3 regions of the Blautia sp. OF09-25XD genome follow, and region 1 is predicted to be linked to each of the others. Evidence: riboswitches for the same ligand, from Rfam matches in the RefSeq annotation. Region 1 holds a riboswitch; each other region holds the start of a gene.
What was found. Region 1 has a riboswitch for cyclic di-GMP ahead of DXA93_RS18660 (extracellular solute-binding protein). Riboswitches for the same ligand answer to the same signal wherever they lie in the genome.
Positions count from the first base shown of each region.

Region 2: another riboswitch for cyclic di-GMP. It lies ahead of DXA93_RS16910 (ATP-binding protein); the one in region 1 lies ahead of DXA93_RS18660 (extracellular solute-binding protein).
Region 3: another riboswitch for cyclic di-GMP. It lies ahead of DXA93_RS20445 (response regulator); the one in region 1 lies ahead of DXA93_RS18660 (extracellular solute-binding protein).

Region 1 covers NZ_QUMG01000020.1:42,593-50,740, forward strand. The annotation lists gene DXA93_RS14765 (GH36-type glycosyl hydrolase domain-containing protein) at 1-199, shown strand, start outside; gene DXA93_RS14770 (glycoside hydrolase family 3 protein) at 249-2,672, shown strand; gene DXA93_RS14775 (glycoside hydrolase family 3 N-terminal domain-containing protein) at 2,673-5,087, shown strand; gene DXA93_RS21015 (helix-turn-helix domain-containing protein) at 5,111-5,317, opposite strand; cyclic di-GMP riboswitch class I at 5,764-5,839, shown strand; gene DXA93_RS18660 (extracellular solute-binding protein) at 5,939-6,607, shown strand; gene DXA93_RS18665 (5'-nucleotidase C-terminal domain-containing protein) at 6,850-7,782, shown strand; gene DXA93_RS14795 (ATP-binding protein) at 7,929-8,148, shown strand, end outside.
Region 2 covers NZ_QUMG01000028.1:10,598-18,745, forward strand. The annotation lists gene DXA93_RS16865 (hypothetical protein) at 1-324, shown strand, start outside; gene DXA93_RS16870 (TetR/AcrR family transcriptional regulator) at 353-958, shown strand; gene DXA93_RS16875 (radical SAM mobile pair system MarR family transcriptional regulator) at 1,077-1,514, shown strand; gene DXA93_RS16880 (radical SAM mobile pair protein A) at 1,511-2,200, shown strand; partial or broken gene DXA93_RS16885 (radical SAM mobile pair protein B) at 2,188-3,095, shown strand; gene DXA93_RS16890 (hypothetical protein) at 3,140-3,514, shown strand; partial or broken gene DXA93_RS16895 (hypothetical protein) at 3,589-4,439, shown strand; gene DXA93_RS18065 (CHAP domain-containing protein) at 4,505-4,708, shown strand; gene DXA93_RS16900 (hypothetical protein) at 4,692-5,114, shown strand; gene DXA93_RS16905 (helix-turn-helix domain-containing protein) at 5,394-5,711, shown strand; cyclic di-GMP riboswitch class I at 5,847-5,922, shown strand; gene DXA93_RS16910 (ATP-binding protein) at 6,060-8,148, shown strand, end outside.
Region 3 covers NZ_QUMG01000002.1:53,457-61,604, forward strand. The annotation lists gene DXA93_RS02220 (phospholipase D family protein) at 1-344, opposite strand, end outside; partial or broken gene cls (cardiolipin synthase) at 542-2,099, opposite strand; partial or broken gene DXA93_RS20820 (GTP pyrophosphokinase) at 2,135-2,248, opposite strand; gene DXA93_RS02230 (hypothetical protein) at 2,230-2,520, opposite strand; gene DXA93_RS02235 (ATP-binding protein) at 2,619-3,872, opposite strand; gene DXA93_RS02240 (GNAT family N-acetyltransferase) at 4,109-4,780, opposite strand; gene DXA93_RS02245 (GNAT family N-acetyltransferase) at 4,765-5,190, opposite strand; tRNA gene DXA93_RS02255 (tRNA-Arg) at 5,663-5,736, opposite strand; gene DXA93_RS02260 (hypothetical protein) at 6,013-6,255, opposite strand; cyclic di-GMP riboswitch class I at 6,365-6,440, shown strand; gene DXA93_RS20445 (response regulator) at 6,723-7,310, shown strand; gene DXA93_RS02270 (DUF3878 family protein) at 7,223-8,148, shown strand, end outside.

The DNA.
Region 1 (8,148 bases):
AAAGGCAGAAGTGACCAGACATTTTCGAGGTGCTGATTATCATGTAATCATCGAAAATCCAGATCATCTGGAAAAAGGAGTGCTTGAAATTAAGACAGATGGAGCAGTTTGCGATATGTCCGACAAAGCAGATGGGTTTGTGCTGCCTGATTTCAAGGATGGAAAAATGCATGAAGTCCATGTTATATTGCGTAAATAGACAAAAGAGGCTTGTTTAGGAAGACATCAGCAGAAAGAAAGGAAAAGAGATGAAAAAAAGTATTTTTCAGGAACTTGTGGAAGAATCAATTGTTCTTTTGAAAAATGAAGAGCAGATCTTGCCATTAAAAGAAAAAAAGGTGGCTTTTTTGGGACGGGCACAGATAGAAACCATTTTTTCGGGAAACGGTTCGGGAGCATCCAAATCCCTTGCAAACAAGAATCTCTTATGTGAATGTGAAAAAAGAGGAATCTGTGCAGAAGCAGGGTTAAAACAATTTTACACCAGCCATCAAAAAAACGAATCGGAAAAGTTTGTGATTGACGGTATTGATATCACAAATGTAGAAAATATGAACTGTGGTTTTATGTATGAGATCTTTGGAAAATATCAGCCGATGTGGACAGAGTATCACATTCCGGAGCAGCTGATGCAGAAAGCCAGGGAGTTTACCGATACCGCTGTTTTTGTGCTGGGAAGGAATTCCGGTGGGGAAGAATGTGACAGGCACATCAAAGGTGATTATGAACTTACCGAATCCGAAAAAGAACTGCTGGAACAGGTGTGCTGTGTTTTTCCACATGTGATCGTTGTACTGAATATTAATGGAATGATCGATATGCAGTGGGTGAACGCCTATTCCGCAATTAAGGCCGTGGTGTTTCTGGGAATTCCGGGCGAAGAAGGCTGCGGAGCATTAGCTGATATTCTGACGGGGGCTGTGAATCCATCTGGCAAATTAAGTTTTTCCATGGCAGAGTCTTTCAAAGACTACCCGACAGCAGAAAATTTCACCTGGAATAAAGAACAGGAAGATGAAATTTTAACTTACGAAAATTATGGACTGGATGCAAAGGCAAATGGAAGTACAGGATATACGAAAAGCCCGGTAACGGTGTATCAGGAAGACATTTATCTGGGGTATCGCTATTTTGATACTTTTCGGAAACAGGTATTGTACCCCTTTGGATATGGAATGTCTTACACATCGTTTACGATTCTTCCGAAAGAGATGAAACAGGAAAAAGAAGAGGTGGAATTTATTACGGAGGTAACAAATTCCGGAAATTATGCAGGAAAAGAAACGATACAGCTTTATTTGTCCTGCTCTGGTACAGAGTCGGAAAAACCGGAAAAAGAATTAAAAGGCTTTGCAAAAACGAGACTTCTTGCTCCGGGGGAGAAACAGAATATTTCGATCCGAATATCCATGCAGGATCTGGCAGGATATGTTGAGACATCTGCATCATATATCCTGGAAAAGGGAAAATATCAGTTTTTTATCGGAAATTCATCCCGTGAGACAATTTTTGCAGGAGAAATCCAGATAAGAGAAGATTACGTAATTAAAAAATGTGTGAATCGTCTTTGCGTGCAAAACTGCAATGTAGAGCATTTGCAGGTACTATCTGCAAGAGAAGGACGAAAAAAGGTCCGAATGCATGAAAAGAAAAAAGAAGAGACCGATGGTTTAAAAGAGCAGGAAAGATATGATCTTTTACGGGATGAAATGGAACAAGTAAAAAATTTCAGTATCGAACAGCTGGCTGCATTGTGTGTGGGGTATGGACCTGGAATTCCATTTGCAGCGTTCAGCAAACAGGAACAGCCGGAAACTATATTGGATGGTCAGGGAAATCCACTGACCAAAAACGATCATCCAGTCGGAGCAAAAGGATATGTCTCCCCGGCTATGCCAGAAAAAGGTATTCATTCCATTTTTTATAAAGATGGACCGGCAGGTGTGGGAACGGGGGCCTGGCCAACGGCTATGCTGATTTCCTGCGCATTCAATAAAGAACTGTGGGAAGCGTTTGGAAATGCGGTTGGCGCAGAGTGCGAAAAGAAAGCGGTTGACGTATGGCTGGCACCAGCAGTCAATCTGCACCGGAATCCGCTTTGCGGGCGAAATTTTGAATATTTTTCGGAGGATCCTTATCTGACCGGAATCTGTGCGGTCCAGATTACAAAGGGCGTTCAGGAAAATCATCCTGTCCGCGTCTGCCCCAAACATTTTGCCGTGAATGAACAGGAAACGTATCGAAGAGGAAGTGCGAAGAAGCGGTACGATGCGGTAGATTCCATCCTTACGGAACGTGCATTGCGGGAACTTTATCTGAAACCTTTTGAAATGTTGGTTCGAGATGCCGGAGTATCCTTTATTATGACATCGTTTAATAAAATTAATGGGGTTCTTGCAGCTGGAAATCGAGATTTGTGTACGCATATTTTACGGGAAGAATGGAACTTTGATGGTGTTGTCGTTACTGACTGGGGCGATATGGATATTGTCGCAGATGGCGGCGATGCTGTGGCAGCGGGAAATGATATTGTGATGCCGGGTGGCCCGCCGGTGATCCGGCAGATTTTGCAGGCCTATCAGGAGAGACGGATTACCAGAAAAGATCTGGAAAGGAGTGTTGCAAGATTGTTACATGTTCTGAAGTTATTTGAGAAAGGGGAGCGTATTTAAATGAAATCATATAGGGATCATACACTGGGTGCCAAAGAAAGAGCCTCTCTTCTGCTCAAAGAAATGAGCCTTGATGAAAAGATGGCACAGATTAACTGTGTTTTTCCTTTTGATCAGGATGCCTATAACTTTGAAAAAATTCAGCAGGAGACAAAATACGGAATGGGAGAAGTAAGCACGCTGGAAATGCGCAGGATGGAGACACTTGATGAAGTGGCTGCATGGCAGAGAAAAGTGCAGAAGATTGTGATGGAAAACAGTGCCCATCGAATACCGGCAATCTTTCATATGGAAGGATTGTGCGGGGCCTTCATTCAGGACTCCACCAGTTTTCCGTCTGGGATTGGCAGGGGAGCAAGCTTTGATCCCAAGCTGGAAGAACAGATTGCAGAAATTGTGAGCAGACAGGAAACGGCCTGTGGTATTACCCATATACTGGCACCGGTTCTGGATGTGGCAAGAGATCCGCGTATGGGCCGTTTTGGAGAAAGTTATGGAGAAGATGCTTCCCTTGTAAGTGCGATGGGGGCAGCGTATACGAAAGGAATACAAAAGAATACAGTTGCTTCAAGAAAAGCAGAAAGTGTGGCAAAACATTTTGTGGCTTTTCATAATTCGCAGGGTGGAATTCATGGAACACACAGCGAAACGCCGACGCGACTTTTAGAAGAAGTGTTTGCAAAACCTTTCCAGGCAGCAATCACAGAGTCAGATCTGAAAGGTATTATGCCTTGTTATTGCGCTGTGAATGGAGAAGATGTATCTGCTTCTCATAACATGCTTACGAAACTGCTTCGGGAAAAAATGGGATTTGACGGCATGTGCATCAGCGATTACGGTGCAGTGGGAAATGCGCATAGTGTACATCATATTGGAGAAACATTTGAAGAAGCCGGTGCGATGTGTCTTCATGCGGGAATGGATATCGAGATGCCGTCCTGTACTGGCTATAATGAGAAATTAAAAGAGATGTTTTCAAGTGGAAAACTGGATATCCATATTTTGGATACAGCGGTTTTGCGGGTTCTGGAGGGAAAATTCAGAATGGGCTTATTTGAAAATCCCTATGCGCTGGAAGGAAAAGAGCTTCATGCTCTTGTAATGCAGGAAGCAGACAGGAACACTTCCCTGCGGTCGGCCAGAGAATCCATGGTATTGCTGAAAAATGACGGCGTATTGCCGATTGCGGCAAAAGGGAAAAAAATCGCGGTGATCGGACCGCATGCCGGGTATGCCAGAAAAATGTTTGGTGGATACACACATATGTGTATGATGGAGTCTACCTATGCGATTGCCAATTCTATTGCAGGTGTAAGCGGAGTTGTACAGGCAGATGCAGATGAGATTATTACGGTTCCGGGAACCAATATTCAGTCTGATGAGACAGAGCAGTTTGATCAGATCCTGAAAAGACAGAAACCGCAATGCAGAAATCTGTATGAAGAATTCCAAATCCGCTTTCCGGAAAGTGAGATTTTATATGCATATGGCTATCCGATTGCAGGAAACGACGAAAGTCATTTTGAAGAAGCGCTGCAGGCAGCAAAGCAGGCAGACATTGTGATACTGACGCTTGGCGGTAAGCACGGAACGTGTTCCATGGCATCAATGGGAGAAGGAATTGACAGTACTGATATTAACCTTCCAAAATGTCAGGATGCATTTATTCGCAAGGCTGCGCAGCTTGGAAAACCATTGGTTGGCGTTCACTTTGATGGAAGACCGATTTCCAGTGATGCTGCAGAGGAATATTTAGATGCTATTCTGGAAGCATGGAGTCCATCAGAAACAGGAGCAGAAGCAGTAGTTGATATTTTAACCGGAATATATAATCCGGGAGGAAAACTTCCGGTTACCGTTGCTTATGGAGTGGGACAGCTTCCGGTTTATTACAATCATCCATATGGTTCCTCCTGGGATCAGAGCGGCAGTATCGGTTTTGCCAATTATGTGAATATGCCGCACAGACCGAGATATTATTTTGGATACGGACTGTCGTATACAACATTTACATATTCGGATTTACATATCTCGATGGGAAATGAAAAGGCAGCAGATACGGTTCAGATCTCCTGCGCTGTTGAGAACACGGGAAGCTGTGAAGGAGATGAGGTTGTCCAGCTTTATTTACGAGATGAATATGCCAGCCTGACAAGACCAGTAAAAGAACTGGCAGGTTTTAAGCGCATTCACCTGCGAAAGGGCGAAAAGAAAACGGTATGCTTTGAGGTGAAAACGGATCAAATGGCTTTTCTGGACATTGATATGCACTGGAAAGTGGAAAAAGGACGATATGCAGTAGAGGTCGGAAGTTCTTCAGAAGATATTCGTTTAAGAGGAAGCTACTGTGTGAAAGAAAATAAATGGGTTGCGGGAAGAAATAGAGCGTTTTGGGCAAGTGCCGCAGCGAAATAAAAAGAACAGAACCGGATGCCATTTTATACAAAGCGGCATTCGGTTCTGTTCTTGCGGTATTCCCGTGGGGAGCAGTTCATTTTTTCACGGAAACATTTTCCGAAATAGGACTGCTGGCTGAAGCCGGTCTGCAGGACGATCTGTCTGATGGGAAGTGTGGTTTCTGTTATCTCCGTGATTTGTTTTCTATGTTTTGGCAATATCTTAATAATTTCTGCAGATATTTTCATATTATTTTTTCGATATAATAAGTATACTTGCTGTAAAAAGGATTGTAAAGGTAGTCTAAATGGACAATAATAGTTTATCACATACAACGTGGAATTGTAAGTACCATATGAACCAGAGCAGGAAAACCTGCCGTCGCTGATCACACTTGAAAAAATATGTGTAGCTTTGGGCGTGACATTATCGCAGTTTTTTCGAGAAGATAATTCAGAGAATCTGACAGAAAAACAGAAAGAAGTTCTAGGGATATGGAATGATCTGAGTACAAATGAGCAGGAAACAGTAATGTCAATGCTGCGTGGACTTCGGAAGTAAGAGAACAGTTCGAGTATATGTATCGGCTGTTCTTTTTTTGTTTTTGAACGTTAAAATGTTAATTTTTTTCTTGTGTATAGTAGAACACTAAAGTATAATAAAATCAGTTTTTTACATAAGATTAAAGCTATAATAAGGAAATTGGCAAACCAGATGAAAGTCTGGGACGCAAAGCTACAGGGCCTTTAAAATGGCAGCCAGTTGCATAAAATGAGGTGCACTGTCTGTCTGACGGTGCTTTTTTACGGTGTTATTTCATAGACGTAACAATAATGATTTTATCAGGAAAGAATGAGGAAAATAAAAGTATGAAAAAGGCAAAACGTTGTCTGATAGCAGTGGTGTCAGGTGTACTTGTAGCATCTGCTGTCTTGTCTGGATGTGGACAGTCAAAGAAAGAAGTATCTATAAATGATGATCATCTTACCGTTTATCTGTGGGAAAATCGTTTGATGAAAAATATTGCACCCTATATCCATGAACAGTTTCCAGATCAGGATATTGAATTTATTATAGGTAACAATGATACCGATTTATACAGTTATTTTAAAGAACATGATGAATTACCGGATATTATAACAGTACGTCGATTTTCTGGAACAGATGCACAGGACTTACAGCCTTATCTTATGGATTTTGCTTCTTATGATGTTGTTTCCAAGTATTATTCTTATGCGGTGCAATATTATAAGAATGCGGAGGATGAAATCCAGTGGCTGCCAATCTGTGGTATTCCGCAGACGATCATTGCCAACAAAACACTGTTTGATCAGTATGGCGTAAAGATTCCAGAAAATTATGAGGAATATGTACAGGCATGTCAGCAGTTTTATGATAATGGCATAAAACCGTATTCCATGGATCTTGGTGAAGACTGGTCTAATAATGAAATCATCCAGGCTGCAGCAATCGGTGAGTTTACAAGCTGGATGGTATTGAATGGCGAAACGGTGCAGAGACTGCAGCGGATGAAGTAAAGTTTGATGATGTATTATGGAAACGTATTTTTTCAGAAACCAGTCAGTTTCTTAAGGACTCGCATTTTGGTAAAGAAGATATCAATATTGATATCAATACAGGAACCCAGATGTTTGTCGAAGGAAAATCAGCAATGTTTCATGGACATCCGACGGTTATGCAGCAGCTGCAGAAACAGATGGATGCGGAGCTGATCCGTATTCCTTACTTTTCACAGACATCGGATGAATCCTATGTGTACATGACTCCGTCCTTAAACATTGCATTTAACAAAAACCTGGAAAAAGACCGGGAGAAACTGGATACTGCGCTGGATGTGCTGGATTGTATGATTTCAGAAGAGGGGCAAAAGCTGATTGCGGATGGAAGCGGTGTTATTTCATTGAATACAGATGTTCCAACCATGATGCAGGATGTGCCTGGACTGGAAGAGGAAATTAATAATAATGCTGTTTATATCCGATATTCCGCCCAAAAATCATTTGATGCAAGTCTTGAGGCTGTTCACGGATTACTGTCAGGGGAAATGGATGAAATACAGGCTTATGATACTTTTCGCAGTGTAATGAATCGTAAAGATCCAGAAGAAAAAGCAACGGTGAATTTTGAAAATGAATATTCCATTTCACTGAACGATAGAAATGGCCGTGATGCAGCATCTTCCATTTTAACTACGATCAGAGAAGAAAATGATGCACAGCTGGCTCTGGCACCATATTATTATTTCACTTCTTCTATGTACAAAGGAGAATGCACCAGCAGCCGGGTTGGCATGATGACAGCGAAGAGTTCAGATACACCATTATATGTTGCAAAAATCAATGGTAAACAGGTTTATGAACTCGTGGAAAATTATCTTGCTGATGCTGATGAGAATTTTTACGTAACCAATAAATACGAATTACCAATTGCATCCGGTATGAAAATGATCGTCAATCAAGAGGAAAGTGGATTTTCGTTAAAGGACTTAACAGTTAATGATAAGAAAATAGACAAAGAAAAGGAATACTCGATTCTTCTTACAGACACCACAATGTCTGTTTTGAAAAAAATAAATCTGAAATGTGAGATTGAGCAGCTTAAAGATACAACATTATCAAGTGCATGGACCGAAGCAATGTCAAATGGACAGCAGCCGTCAGCACCGGAAGACTATATAGAGGTTGAACAGTAAAAGTGGAGATAGAACAAAAGGTAAACAAAAGAAAAAAAATAACAAGGCTGTTGCTTATACTACTTATGATTCTTTTAAGCTTAGTTTGTATCAAGTATCTTATAAGTAAGTCTAATAAGTATATCAGCGAAAATGGAAAAAGCAGTATGGGAGCTGTTGTTGAACAGATACAGCAGACCTATGATCTTCAGGTGAGTGGATACTACAGCCAGCTGCAGTTGGTTGAGGAATTCTTACTTCATGAGAGGGAACTGTCTCTTGAAACGGATACGAACAAAAATTTCTTTGAAGCATGGGAAAAAGAATCGGAAAGTACTCTTATATTCCTTCAGGAAAATGGTCAGGCAATATCAGCAGGTGGAACAA
Region 2 (8,148 bases), on a different contig from region 1:
CTCGCAAACGAATATGCACTCAAGGACACCTCCAAGGTGATTGCTCTTCGCAAACTGGATGCAAAAGCCAAGCTTCCCGCAACCGTTTTTACCTATACCTTCGGCATTATCACTGCGCTGGTAGCCGGTGTTGGAATGTGCCTTTCCATGAAGGTCATCGGCAGCGGTAGCACCACTATGTTTGTCCTCGGCGTGATTGTCGGCATTATTGGGCTGCTGGGCATGGGCGTTAATTACCCCATCTACAAAAAATTGCTGGCACAGGGCAAGCAGAAATACGCTTTTGAAATCATGGAACTGGCAAAAGAAATCAGCGAGATGTAAACAATAACACGAAAGAAGGTGAGAACGATTGAATAGATCGGAAAGCAGATATTTTGCTACCGCAGCCAGAATGGACGAAGCCTTTCTGACCCTTCTGGCAAAAAAGAATTTTGAGTATATTACAATCAAAGAAATCTGTGAAGTAGCAGGGGTCAATCGTTCCACCTTCTATCTGCACTATGAAACGATGTCAGACCTGCTCTCGGAGAGTGTCGGTCGTATGAACGAGCAATTTCTTGCTTCTATGGAGAAAGATTCGGATGCCTTTTCTACAAAGCTGCGGAATTGCCCGAGGGATGAATTATATCTAATTACGCCGGATTATTTAACACCTTACCTCAGCTACATTAAGAATAACAAGCGACTGTTCCGCACAGCAACAGAAAATGCGGCGGTGTTGGGGATGGATAAAAGCTATGATAGGATGTTCCGTCATGTGTTTACGCCGATTCTCGACCGCTACGGTGTACTACAGCAAGATCGACCTTATATCATGGCCTTTTATATTCGGGGACTGATGGCAATTATCTCAGAATGGCTCAAGAACGACTGCACCGATTCCATTACGTATGTTACAGGTTTGATTCAGCAGTGTGTAAAAATTCCACAAAGCGAAACACCGAACGCTGTTTGACAATTTCAAGTTTGGAGAATTGAAAAAAACGGAATTTATCTATTAAGACATATAAACTCTTGACAATAAAGCTCCTATATAGTATGTTTTTAATAAACTACTATATAGGAGCTTTTGTATGGAAATGAATGGAGGATTTCTTGTCACCAAAATAAAACAGCTTGGAGACCGGATTTTTGAGAAGATTCTCAGTGAAAAGAATATTGATGCGTTTAATGGAGCCCAGGGACGTATTCTTTATGTGCTGTGGCAGGAGGATGGTATCTCAATCAGGTCACTCTCGACTAAATGCGGATTAGCGATAACATCTCTTACTACGATGCTGGAAAGAATGGAAAATCAAGGGCTGATAAGCCGTGTTCAGTCTGAAACGGACAAAAGGAAAACACTCCTGTTTCTGACTGAGAAAGCACATGCCTTAAAGGGCGAGTACGATTCTGTATCTGATGAGATGGGCAGTATTTACTACAAAGGTTTTTCAGAGGAAGAAATTATCCGGTTTGAGGAATGTCTCGACCGCATCAGAAAGAATCTTGAGGAGTGGCAGAAGTCATGAGTATTTGTATCAAAGATCAGATTCAGAACATGAATATCGTCATTGGCTGCACAGTGGGGTGTACATATTGCTATGCCCGCAACAACGTGAAACGCTGGCATATGATTGATGACTTCGCTGACCCTGAATTCTTTCCGGGTAAGCTCAAGATGATGGAAAAGAAACGTCCGCAGAACTTTCTTCTTACTGGGATGAGCGATCTCTCCGGATGGAAGCCGGAATGGAGAGACGAGGTATTTGCAAAGATCCGTGAAAATCCACAGCATCAGTTCCTGTTCCTTACCAAGCGACCTGATCTGCTGGATTTTGATACCGATCTGGAAAATGCATGGTTTGGCGTTACGGTGACGAGGAAAGCCGAACTGTGGCGTATCGACGCCCTTCGGAAAAACATCAGAGCAAAGCATTACCATGTTAGCTTTGAACCGTTATTCGACGATCCCGGTACAGTTGACCTTTCCAGAATCAACTGGATCGTTGTCGGCACTATGACCGGGGCTCAGAGCAGGAAGATTCATACGGAGCCGGAATGGGCATGGTCTCTGACGGATCAGGCACACGCACTCGGCATTCCGGTGTTTATGAAGGAAGACCTTGTCCCTATCATAGGGGATGAAAATATGATTCAGGAAATGCCGGAAGAATTTAATAAAGTGTTAGAGGTACAGAAATCATGGAAGAAGTAATAAATGGAATCCTCATTCGTGAGGTGGAAACAAAGAACATCATGACTAAGTCTAGTCTGCCGGTAGGCGGTTACTCGGTCAATCCCTATGTGGCTGTACACATGCCTGCAAGTATTGCTATGCTTCTTTTATGAAGCGCTTTAGCGGGCACAAGGAGGAATGGGGCACTTTCCTTGATGTGAAGCATTGGCCGGAAATTAAAAATCCGAAGAAATATGCCGGACAGCGGGTGGTCATCGGTTCTGTGACAGATGGCTACAATCCACAGGAGGAGCAATTCGGGAATACCAGAAAACTTCTGGAGCAGCTGAACGGCAGTGACGCAGATATTCTGATCTGCACAAAGTCGGATCTTGTGGTACGGGATATTGATCTGCTGAAGAAGCTTGGACATGTAACCGTTTCATGGTCGATCAACACACTAGATGAAAATTTCAAGAACGATATGGATTCTGCTTCGAGCATTGAGCGCCGTATCTCTGCTATGAAGCAGGTATATGAAGCAGGTATCCGTACAGTCTGTTTCGTATCCCCGGTATTCCCCAGTATCACGGATTTTGAAGCAATCTTTGAGCGGGTAAAGGATCAATGCGATCTGTTCTGGCTCGAAAATCTCAATCTTCGAGGCGGTTTCAAAAAGACAATTATGGATTATATCGCCGGAAAATATCCTGATCTTGTACCACTTTACGACGAGATCTATAACAAGCATAACCGCAGCTACTTTGAAGCACTTGAAGTAAAAGCTGAGAAAATGGCTAAGAAGTATGATTGTGCCTTTGTGGATAATGAAATGCCTTATGGCAGAGTCCCGCAGGGACATCCGGTGATCGTAGATTATTTCTATCATGAGGAAATCCGTGGGACAGAGAATACCGGAAAAAGAAATCGCTAACTTCAAGTTTGCAGGGAAGGTGGCTATCATGGAGATGAAGAGAAATGGATGAGAGGAAAGCGTATTGGTTTGAACAGCCATATATGCCGCAGATGAAAAATATTGCGGTGGCTCCTGTTATTCTGGAAGATGGAAGACTGTCCTTCTGTGTTCCAGGGGATGATGGTCCTCCGTGGTCCGGGGTGTGGAACCTGACTGGAAAGGTTGTTTTGGACGGGGATGATTATTTTGAGTTCCAGTGTGATGATGAAGTGATGCACAGACGGGGTGGAACATATAAATTTCATGCTTTGGATGTTGATACATTCAGCAGGGAAACGTGTCAGTGGATATCACAGGGAAAAGAGATTGCAGACTGCTGTAAAACAACAGAAGAACTGCATGAATGGTACCTGAAACATTGGACTTATAACAGATAGAATGATTATATTTACGAAGGCATCGGTCACCTGGTTGGCTGGTGCTTTTTTCGTGGGGAAATGGAGGTGGCGGGATGTATCCGGTATCGGATGGGTTTCTGAGAGCTGTGAAGAGCAATACAAGAAAATATTACTGGACGGGTACGATCGTTACCAGAGGCGGAATGACGTATGAGTCGGGGCGAAGGAGATTGTGAAGGGTTCCGGGTATATTTCCAGGCAGTGCTGTGGAAGCACGGAAATTGAACTGGGGACGGTGTATGCGGCGGAGATGGGGATCACGCTTCTGAGTGACATTGACAGGTATACGCTGGAGGATGCTCAGGTGACGCTGGTGTTTCATCTGGTGCTGGCGGATGGTTCGGTGGAAGATGTGCCGATGGGAGTTTTTGAGGTCAGTGAGGCGAACCGTCTGGCAAAGTGCCTGGAACTGAAAGCCTATGATTTTATGCTGCGGTTTGATAAGAGTTTCAACGGGTTTGAGACTGTGGGGACTGCTTATGATTTTATTGCTTTGTGCTGTAAGCGGTGTAAAGTGGAGTTTGCGAATAAGAGGGCGGAGATTGATGCCATGCCGAATGGCGGGGTGACGCTTTCTGTTTATACTGAAAATGATATTGAGACCTGTCGGGATGTGCTGTTTTATGTGGCACAGGTTCTGGGAGGTTTCTTTATTATTAACAGGGAGGGAAAGCTGGAACTGAGAAAGTACGGGAAGGATCCTGTGATGAAGGTGGAGCAGAGACACCGGTTTTCTTCCAGCTTTTCGGATTTTATTACCAGATACACGGCAGTGAGTTCCACCAACAAGCAGACGCAGATTGCAGAGTATTATGCTCTGGATCCGGATAATGGGCTGACCATGAACCTGGGTGTGAACCCGCTTCTGCAGTTTGGGTTAAAGGAGACCAGGGAGATGTTGTGCAGCATTCGGATGAATGGTGTGATACCTGTGTGTCTGCTGCAGGGATCAGGGCAGGATGCAGTGAGTTGATCGGCAGGGAGTGCGGCGTGGAGGAATACGTGAAGATCTTCAGGGAGGTGGGGATCTGGATCGAAGACGGAACCATCACGCCGGAGCCGGGTTATGTGATTGTGTATAACTGGGACAAGGCCACACAGCCGAATGACGGGTACAGTGACCATATCGGTTTTGTGGAGGAGGTTTCCGGTGGGAATGATTACTGCTATTGAAGGTAACCGGGGTGAAAAGGTTGACAGAAGGGTGATCCCCCTGGGATGGGGATATATCCGCGGATATGCGGCTCCGCAGTATGAGAAGGCTGTGAAAGGAACCGGCGGGAATCCTGGTACAGGAAAGAAAAGTGTGGAAGCTGTGGCGAAGGAAGTGATTGCCGGAAAGTGGGGGAACGGCGAGGACAGAAAGAAGAGACTGCAGGCTGCAGGGTATGATTATCCGGCAGTGCAGGCGAAGGTGAATGAGCTGGTGAAAAGTAGCAACAAAAAAGAGTGTGGAAACTGTAGCAAAGGAAGTCATTGCCGGAAAGTGGGGAACGGCGGGGACAGAAAGAAGAGACTGCAGGCTGCGGGATATGATTATGGGGCAGTGCAGAGAAAAGTGAATGAGTTGATGAGATAGTAGGAAGCCTGCTGTTGTCTGTGGAGAAATCTGCGGATGATGGCAGGCTTATTTTTTTGTTTGAGGTTTCAAACTTTTATGTGACAAACATAACTGTCTGTGCTATTATAAAAACGATATAAGCGAAAATGACTTTTGCGGAAACGAAAGTATCTTTATATTTTTTTATCCGTATACTTCCTATAATGGGAATGAATACTTGCAAAGTTGATTACTAATATTTTTTCATTATTACAGGTACAATAAGAACATGTAATAGCGGAAATGAGGTATAGTTACTTGCAGATAGAGAAGTATATTGCGGATAAAATAACATTTTTGTGTGAAAAGCGTGATATCAGTAAATATAGATTATCGCAGCTGTCGGGAATTTCCCAGTCATCACTGGGAAGAATCATGGCGCAGGAAAACCTGCCGTCGCTGATTACACTTGAAAAAATATGTGCAGCTTTGGGCGTGACATTATCACAGTTTTTTCAGGAAGGTAATTCAGAGAATCTGACAGAAAAACAGAAAGAAGTTTTAAGGATATGGAACAATCTGAGTACAAATGAGCAGGAAACAGTAATGTCAATGCTGCGTGGACTTCGGAAGTAGGAGAACAGTTCGAGTATATGTATCGGCTGTTCTTCTTTTGTTTTTAGGCGTTAAAACGGTAATGTTTTTCTTGTACATAGTCGAGCATTAGAGTATAATAAAACCAGTTTTTTTTCATATGTTTAAAAGCTATAATAAGAAAAACGGCAAAACAGATGAAAGTCTGCGACGCAAAGCTATAGGGCCTGTAAAATGGTAGCCAGTTGCCACGTTAAAGATGCATTGTCTGCAATGACAATGCTTTTTTCATTTTTGGAGATTAAAAAGAAACTAAAACAGGCAATAATTGGTGGATGCTAAAATATAAAAATGAAGTAGATAAAAACGCAGGTGTAAAGGAAATCGGTTATGTGGAAGAAAATTAAGTCAGCACAGGAACAAAAAAATACATTTAGGATAAAAAAAGAGTTATGGATTCCGGTATTTGTATTGATGATCGGTTTGGTTGTTCTGGTGAATATAGACATTCGTGCGGATAGCAGTCAAAGGGATTTGATAAGGTCAAGAGCTGAATTAAACGCAGTAACGTATGCAGATCATATGAAGGCTGATATCGTGAGGGGAATTGATATTACAAATACTTTTGAACAGATTGTTATTAGTGAAAACGGAAAAATTTCCATGTTCTCGAAAGTTGCAGAGAATATGATGGCAGATTATATCCAGAGTATTCAGATCGCACCAGACGGCGTAGTGACTGAGATTTATCCGGAAGACGGAAATGAGGCTGGAAAGATAGATCTTATTTATGATAAAGAACGAGGAAAGATATCTTGTTATGCCAGAGACAATGATGTGATAACCATGCAGGGACCATTTTCTTTGAAACAGGGTGGAACGGGGATTGCTGTAAGAAATCCGGTGTATGTGGAGCAGAAAAATGGCGAAAGGACATTTTGGGGATTTACAATTGTAATTATTCGTGTACCGGATATATTCGCTGATTCTATAAAGTCACTTACCGATTTTAGCTATGAATATAAGTTGTCTAAAAGTATTGCACCGTGGGATGAAACATACGAAGAAGTGTATGGCTCAGTTGTGGAAATGATTGATCCTGTCACATATACTTTCGAATTAGGTGACAGTCAATGGATTCTGGAAGTGATGCCTGAAAACGGATGGAATAGCAATGAAAAGTTATATAGACTATGGGGCTGCGGTTTACTGATTGTTTTGCTTTTAACTGGATTTGTTTTTATGATTATGTTACTGCACAGGACACAGGAATCGGAAAACACAGTAGTGGAATTAAATAAAAAACTGCAGAAAGCATTGGAGCAGGCGAAAACAGCCAGTGTTGAAAAATCTAATTTTCTGTTTAATATGTCACATGATATACGTACTCCTATGAATGCAGTTATTGGTATGACGTCATTAATAAGACATGATGCAGGAAATAAAGATAAAGTAATAGAGTATGCAGATAAAATAGATATTTCATCCCAGCATCTGTTAGGGATTATTAATGATATTCTGGATATGAGCAAAATTGAGGCAGGAAAAACAGTTTTTAAATACGATGATTTCTCTATTCTGAATTTTATACAGGAAATCAATAATCTATTTCATTCACAGATAGATGAAAAGAAACAGATTCTTACAACAAAGAAAAATATCCGACATGAGTGGGTGAACGGGGATCAGCTTCGCCTGATGCAGATTTTCAGCAACCTGCTTTCTAATGCAGTGAAGTACACGCAGGAAGGTGGAGAAATTCAGTTTCTGGTAGAAGAATGTGAAACAAATTCATCCGTCCATGCAAAGTACCGTTTCTTAGTCAGGGATAATGGAATAGGAATGTCAGCAGATTTCAAAGATAAAATCTTTGATGCTTTTACCCGTGCCGAAAGTTCTGTGACGAATAAGATCCAGGGAACCGGTCTTGGAATGGCTATTACCAGAAATCTGGTTGAAGCAATGGGAGGTACCATTGATTTGGAGAGTGAACTGGGACAGGGAAGTTGTTTTGAGGTTTTCATAGAGCTGAGAATTGCAGAGGATAGAACAGTTGCTCTGGCGGCACAAGAAAAAACAGATGAGCAGGATGGTAATATTCTGCAGGGAATGAGGTTCCTGTGTGCAGAGGATAATGAGCTGAATGCTGAGATCCTGACGGAACTGTTAAAGACTGAAGGTGCAGAATGTACCATCTGTGAAAATGGTGAAGAGGTTTTGAAAGCATTTGAACAGTCTGCTCCGGGGGATTATGACATGATCCTGATGGATGTGCAGATGCCTGTTATGAATGGTTATGAGGCAACAAAGGCAATCCGCAGAAGCTCCCATGAACTGGCAAAGAAGATTCCGATCATTGCCATGACCGCCAATGCATTCTCAGAGGATATCCAGCATTCTCTGGCAGCCGGTATGAATGCTCATGTTTCAAAACCAGTTGAGATGAAGGTACTGGAAAAGACAATCAGAAGTATAAAAT
Region 3 (8,148 bases), on a different contig from region 1:
ATATGTACACCCCTGTCTGCCGCATCATGCAGTGCTCCTAAAATCAATTTTCCACTTTCATCGGATTGAAATGCAAAAGTAGAAAGAATAATTTCCTTTTTTGCATTCTTGATCAAACGCACTCTTTGTAAAAGCGCTTCTGGATTCTTTTCTATGATTACTGCCCGTTCTGTATTTTCACTGCATTCGTTCCATGACCCATTTTTTGTTTCTTTTTTGGTTGTATTGGACACTTCCGGCTGCTTTTTATATGCAACGCGGATTCCGAGCAATTCATAAAAAGCCACACATAAAAAAACTGCCAGTATAACAAGAAGGATTTTACATATTTTATACTTTTTCATTGTACATCACCTGATTCCTTTTTATTTCATACTTATACAATACAAAGTCAATCTCAATTTAACCTCAACAAGGTTTGTTTTTTCATCAATGCAACATCTTCTTTGTACAACAGACTGTTAGATATAGCAAAAACGGCCTTTCAAAAACAGTTAACTTCTAAATCAACTGTTTTTTGAAAGGTCGTTTCATCAGATTCTTATAGCAATCCAGCAAATAATCTCATAAATAATTGTCCCAGTCGCAAATATGCACTTCGTCCGGTTTGATATTGGTCTGTCACATCACGACATTCTCCCATCGTTCTTATCAGATCATTTTTTATTTCCACAACTGCCTGACAATCTGCCATAAAACAGCCGTTTCAAAATGGTGATATAAACTTCGATAATCCAGATTAATTGTTCCACAAGTTGCCATACAGTCATCTGCCACACTCATTTTTGCATGACAGAAACCAGGAGTCCACTCATAAACACGAACACCATGTTTAACCAATCCATGATAAAAAGAACGAGTTATATTATAAATGAATTTTTTATCAGGGATACCAGGTGTGATAATTCTTACGTCTACCCCTCGCTTAGCAGCCAGACATAACGCATGCGTCATTTCATCTGTTATGATTAGATATGGAGTCATAAACCAACAATATTTTTCAGCTTTATTTATCATACTGATATAAACTTCTTCTCCTACTTGCTCATTATCCATAGGCTGTCTGCATAAGGTTGAACAAACCCAGTTTGCTGTGCCGCATAATCATAGTGGAAAAGGTATTTACTAAAATCAGAATCATTAGCATCCTTATCACTTACTGCATTCCACATTTCCAAAAATGTCACCGTAAGCGACTGAACAGCATCTCCTTCTAAACGAATACCTGTATCTTTCCACTGTCCATACGGGTGTGTGTAATTAAAATATTCGTTTGCTAGATTATATCCACCTGTAAATCCGACTTTTCCATCAATAACTGTTATTTTTCTATGATCACGATTGTTCAAAAACAGATTTAAACCTGGCATAAACGGATTGAATACACGGCAATGAATTCCTATTGCCTCCATCTTTTTCACAAAATCTGTGTTAATAAAGCCTATAGAACCCATATCATCGTAGAATACTCTAACTTTCACACCTGCTTTTACTCGCTCTTCCAGAACATCTTGAATCTTATGCCATGCTTCAGCGTCTTCTATCGCATGATATTCCATAAAGATAAACTTCTGTGCTTTCCCCAAATCCTTAAGCTGTGCCTCTAATCCTTTCACTGCTTCATCAAAATACACAATATCCGTATTCTGATAGATTGGATACTGCGAATTTCTTTGTATGTAACTTGCTATATTTCCTGCTTTCGGAATTGTTTCTTTTATTCTGCTCAAACACTCCTGACTGTCCGGGAGCATTGGTAACAATTTGCTATCAATTTCTGCATATCGCTCACGCATTTTATGTGTGCCACCATTCAAACCAATCAACAAATACAGGCCTACACCCATAATTGGGAAAATTAGAATTAAGATGACCCAAGGCATTTTCATAGAGGATGTCTTATTTGATGCGTACAATCCCAAAACCAAGATCCCACTCAAAATCCTTGTAAATAAATTTATGATTTCTGCATATTCATTCAAGCGTGTTACGATAGTAATAATAAAAATCACTTCCAGAAGAATGCAGATTATGGAAAAGCACAGCCGTTTTACCCCATTTTTTGTTTTTGCTTTGCCCTCTAAAGTATCTTGTTTCATATATATTCCACCTTCCTACTTGCTCAGTTTTCTCCCTAAATTTCGTGTAACATACCAATTTTGTCTTTTATTCTCTGCATTTCATTATCTGCTTCAAGGATAGCTCTTGCAGAATGAAGTAATTCTTCACTTATCTCATCATAGCCAGGATGAATTGACTTACGTCTGGCAATTCTTGCAGCATTTCGTTTAGGGTTTTGTGCTTCACATATTTCTGCACATACACCCAACAGGCAACGCTACTGGCTTCTGATACAATGTCAGCTATGGTTTTGCGCATAAGCTCTTCAAATTCAGCAATTTCTTCTTTCGGAACAACATCATACAGTGTTGGTGCCTGATGACTTATTTTTACTCCATTTTCATTTGCATCTTTAAGCAGATTCTTAACTTTTTCTCTTGAATCCTCCGGTACTTTCATGTACTCCCACATAAATGCTACCACATCGGCTGGCCTTATTTATATCATTTCACTCTTTTTGGAAATAGAACAACACCACAGCAACAACTCAAATCGACTTAAAATTCCAGACTATTCGCATTCAGCAAGAAATACTTCATTCCCATGATGACAAAACCTTCATCATTTCTCCAAGGCTTTTTGCTGCCATTTACAATGACGATCTTCTTGAAAGAGTCCGGGATATTACGCAGAGAATTGAACTCCTGCGTCTGTTTTTCTTCCGAAGTCCTGTCATATGCAACTTGGATATAGTATCTTTGGTTTCCTTGATTCACCACAAAGTCAACCTCCAACTGCTTGCGAACACGTTTGCCCTCTTTATCCTTATCGAAGATATCCACGACACCCACATCAACATTGTAGCCACGGATCAACAGCTCGTTATAAACAATGTTCTCCATGATATGAGTAGGCTCCTGCTGTCTGAAATTCAAACGTGCATTTCTTAGTCCCAGATCCGTAAAGTAGTATTTCAGATTTGCACCGATATACTTTCTGCCCTTAATATCGTATCGGCTTGCCTTGGAAATCAAAAAGGCATCTGTCAAATAGTCGATATGCTTGGAGATGGTTTTATTAGCATAAGTCATCTGGCGCTCACTGGCAAAGGTATTGGCAATCTTTGAAGGGTTGGTCGGTGCGCCGATTGCAGATGCAAGCACATCAACCAGAATCCCAATCTCATCCACGTTCTGAATCTTATTTTTTTCAATAACATCCTTCAGATAGACATTTGCAAAGATGTTCTTCAGATAGTCCGCTTTCTGTCGTTCGCTCTGGAAACTTACGATCTGCGGCAATCCTCCGTAGATCATGTAGTCATCCCATGCATCATCATAATCGCCGTCATAGACAGAATAAAACTCTGCAAAGGAGAGAGGGTAGATTCTAATCTCATCACCTCTGCCACGGAATTCGGTCACAATGTCGCTGGATAGGAACTTGGAATTACTTCCGGTGACATACACATCAATATTGCTCATGCGGAGCAGGCTGTTCAGCACTTTCTCAAATCGTGGCATGAACTGCACTTCATCCAAAAGGAGATAATACTTCCCGTCGTCTTTCATGGCATCCTTGATGTACTTGAAGCATACCTTGGGATCTCTTAATTCCTCGTTCTCAATACCATCCAATGCAATTTCAATAATATGATCAACATCAACGCCGTTCTCCAGTAAGTATCTCTTAAAGATGGTAAACAGCAAAAAGGATTTGCCACATCTACGAATGCCGGTAATCACCTTTATCATTCCATTATCTTTTCGCTCGATCAGCTGCTGTAGGTAAGCGTCTCTTTTAATCTCCATCGTTACACTCCCCATTTCCGTGCATCTACACACTTTTATGTAATGTTGATAAATATATTTTCAGATTTTTTTGATTGCAGTGTCTATAATCGATTACTCCAATCGTTATTATAGGTAGACAACAAAAAGAAGATGGTTCCGATGTTTCATTAAATATGTTCGTTAGTCTTTTACGCAAAGGATTCTATCTCCTCTGCGCCCTAATGCTTTTCGGATTCAGTTCAACAAACTGGATTTTACCAATTTTCGGAGATTAAGGTTTCCGGATGTGAAAAAACTAATTTAATATTCTTCTTGGAATTCAGCAACAACATCAATGTACCTTGTTCTTTTGTCTCCATTTGCGTTGTCATGACCAATGAACGATATGGTTTGAAGCCACATTTTGTCTGAACTCGTTTTGATTGTTCATTGAAATCATAGTAACCACAAATCAGAAAATCATAATCCAATTCGCCAAATAAATAATCTTTAACTGCATTTACGGCTTCGGGCATAAGTCCTTTTCCCCAATAATCTTTACTCAAAACATATCCTAATTCTCTGCCGTAATAATCCTTGAATTCTGTCAAAGCATCTTCTAACCCATATTTTTCTATGCCAACAGTACCGATTACTTTATTGTTTTTCTTTAAGCAGATTGCAAATACTTTATCCTCACTGATAAAGGAATTCATAATACTTTGAGATTCAGCAATATTTTCATGATGTTTCCATCCTGCCATCTCCCCAACACCTTCGACAGATGCATACTCATAGAAATCCTCCAAATCTGTTTGTTTGAATGATCTAAGAATGAGCCTTTTTGTTTCTATTACTTTTCCGTCTATTCTGAAGTCAGCATTCATATTTTTACGCTCCTCATAACGTCTAATTCTCCAAATTCCGATTTCTATTTTCGTTTCCATAGCATAGTGTACTCTTTTTCACCAGTATCTTCATCCAAATCTTCACATTGAATAATGAATCCTTCTCTTTGGTAAAAAGAAATTGCTCTGGCATTCTTCTGGTATACATTTAATCGTAAGCTAACTTTTTTATCCTTAATATAATCTAATAAAAGCTTACCTATGCCACATGACTGCATTTCATCGGAGACAAAAATACCTTCGATATATTCATCATTTAGTCCTACAAATCCTTGTATCATTTTATCTGCTTCAAACACATAGACTTCGGATTGTGACAGCATTTCTTTTACTAATTCATAATTACTTTTCCAGTATTGATTGGAAATAAAATAATGTGCTTTCAGATTTGTCTTTAACCATATGTCAGCGACTCTATCGATATCTCCGTTCAGCAACTTTCTAATCATAACAAATATTCTCCACAACTACATCCTTTATGCTTTTCTCTTTTTTCCATTCTATCACAAGTTCACCATTAATTATCAATTTTTTGATATTTTTTCTTTTCCCTCACTGTAAAACAGCCTCTGAGCGTTTCGTTATATAGAGGGATACAAATAAGAGCAAGATCCACCCATGTTTAACAGTATTGCCATTTTGCCTCCCGTCAACCTATGGGTTTTATCTTGATGGGGATCTCCCCATACCCTCTCAATAACAGACTTTTCACTTGTTTGGTTCAGTCATCTTGACTCCTTTCCTCCAGGATTCAGGAAATAAAAAATGCCTGCCTGGAACTTTTATAGATAGTAAAGTTCCAAACAGACATTGCTGTTTGACCATTAGCTGTAGCTAATAGAATTGAAGAACGTGATTAGAAAATAACAAAAGCGTTCGTTGTCAGCTAATCCAGCTAACATTTTCGAACGCTTTGAAGCCCGTCGCCAAGAGGATTTGAACCTCCGACCCCTCGCTTAGGAGGCGAGTGCTCTATCCAGCTGAGCTATGACGACACATGCCGCAAACCTTGATTTTACTGGGTTTCTGGGATTTTTCCCTTCGGCCATATATAAGATTATCAACTCTATTTCGAGTTGTCAATCTACAGATTTTTTCGATTTGGTAACATTAGAACGCTCCCCAATTTGGGGAATGCTTTGTTGTCACCATTGGCATTTTTCAGAATAGATTCGAACTGAAAGTTGTTTTTCATTTTTTCCCTTTGGGGAATGCCTCGGCTTTCTCTTAGGAGGGGGACGCTCTATCCTGCTGAGCTACAGAAACAAGAATTATAAATGTTTCAGCCAGGTCAGAAACAAAAATATTATACTATATTTTTGCTGCTTTTTCAAGACGAAACACATACTTGCGATTCCGCAGTTTACTTCAGGAATTTTCCATTGTGAGTACCTGATAAATTCTCTTATAGGCTTTTCATAGGTCCAGCAGCAGCCTTCGACATTGTTGTAGTATTCATTATTTTTTTCGACAACATATTCTAAATCGTTTTCTGTCATGAGTCTGTATTTCATCGTACACCTCCAATGTTAAAAACAGTAATCTGCCAAAATCCAGAGGTCATTATATCATATTCCGATGGGAAAGGAGAAGAGAGTCTTACAGCAATGAATTAAAATAAAAAAAGAATCTCGGCAAAGCAGTCGAAAGGCTGTGACGCAAAGCTACAAGGCCTGTAAAATGGCAGCCAGCTGCGTAAATATGGAACATTTCTTATAAAATAAATAGGGAGAAATGACTCAAATGCACGGTAGGAGAATCTATGGTGCTTTTTTATTGCCTGCGAAAAGAAAATACGAGAGGAGGAGTTTGCATTTTCCCGCCATCCGGCGATCACCGCATTTACGAGCATGAACGTGGAGACACCGACCATCATGGCGTATCTGTTTGACCACCAGCTGTATCTGGTGGCACTGATTGCAGGTGTGCTGCTGTTCTGCTTGCGGAGGATAATGCACTGAATGCAGAGGTTGCGACGGAGCTGCTTGGAAGCTTCGGCCTTGTCGTGGACTGGGCGGAGAATGGTTCCAAGGCCGTGGATCAGTTTGAAGCGTCGGATCCGGGAAGCTATTTTGCGATCTTCATGGATATGCAGATGCCGGTGATGGATGGCATCGAGGCGACGAAAAAAATTCGAAACAGTGTGCGTGAGGACAATGATGTTCCGATTTTTGCGATGACAGCAAATACCTTTGCAACGGACCGCAAGCGGTGCGCGGATGCGGGCATGACGCGGGTATATTCCGAAACCGGTGAATTTAAAAGAGATTCAGACGACGCTGGACGAGAAAGTGCGGACGGCATGCGCCGGATAACGGGACGGATTAATAACAGAAAAATTTGGAGAAGGGGCTCTACTGCTTTGGATTGCAGTGGAGCCTTTTTATGGTGTATCATAGGAAGTAAAAGAAAACAGGGGAGAATCACGGAATGGAAATTGCAGAAAATATCACATGGACCGAGGAACTGGAAAGGCTGGATGTGCTTCTTTCGCAGGGGCAGTTCGAGCTGCTGCTTCCGGGTGAGCGGTACGGTGGAGGAGAAAAGGAGATCTGGCTTGTCTATCTGATGAACGATGCGGCAGAGAGCTTTCTCGTTTTTCATGACGCGGAGCTGACGGGAACGTATCAGAAGGAATACGAGGGAGAAATAGATGCTGCACTGGAAAAAGACGGGGAGCAGTACGTTCTGATCGTGCGGCAGGGAGAGACGGTGTGCACGCTGTTTTTCAGCCGCCTTTCACTGGAAGTGCATCTGTTTGATTACGGAAAAACGGGTCATTTCTGGGTGGACGGATACGAGTATCTGCGGCAGATTGAGTTCCGTATTGCGATCCTGCGGGACAAGCTGGAATACCTCGGCGAGGCGTTCTGCACCGAGGAAGAAATGCGTCTGGCATCGCTGGCCAATTTCCCGCCGCTCAATTTCTGCTGCTACCCGGCCGTGCCGGATCAGTATCTCGTACCGTCATGCCCGTGGTGGGAAGCGACGGAAGAGGCAATTACGGAGATGAAAAAACTGGCATCGGAGGCAGGCGATAAAGTGCTGCTGTGGTATCTTGCACTTTATGAAAAATGGCAGGGAAAACTCCTCGCAAAACAGATCGCAAAACTGCTGCATACGAGCCGCCACGCGAAAGTCGTGGATTTACTGGAAAAAAAACTGGCCCGCGAAGCACAGAATTATCCGAAACGACGCTTCACCGGCGAAGAAGGAACCCAGATCCGAAAAATCCAGGAGCAGGCAATGAAACGGAAAAAGATACTGGAAGCCGAAGGAAAACGCGCATCATTGCTGCGCGAGGAGCCATTCTTTTATGCACGGGATTCGGTGGAATATAAGGTCCATCTGATGATCTGGGGAACGAGAGGGAAAGAGCGGGTTGTGGAGGTTGAGACGTTTAAAAT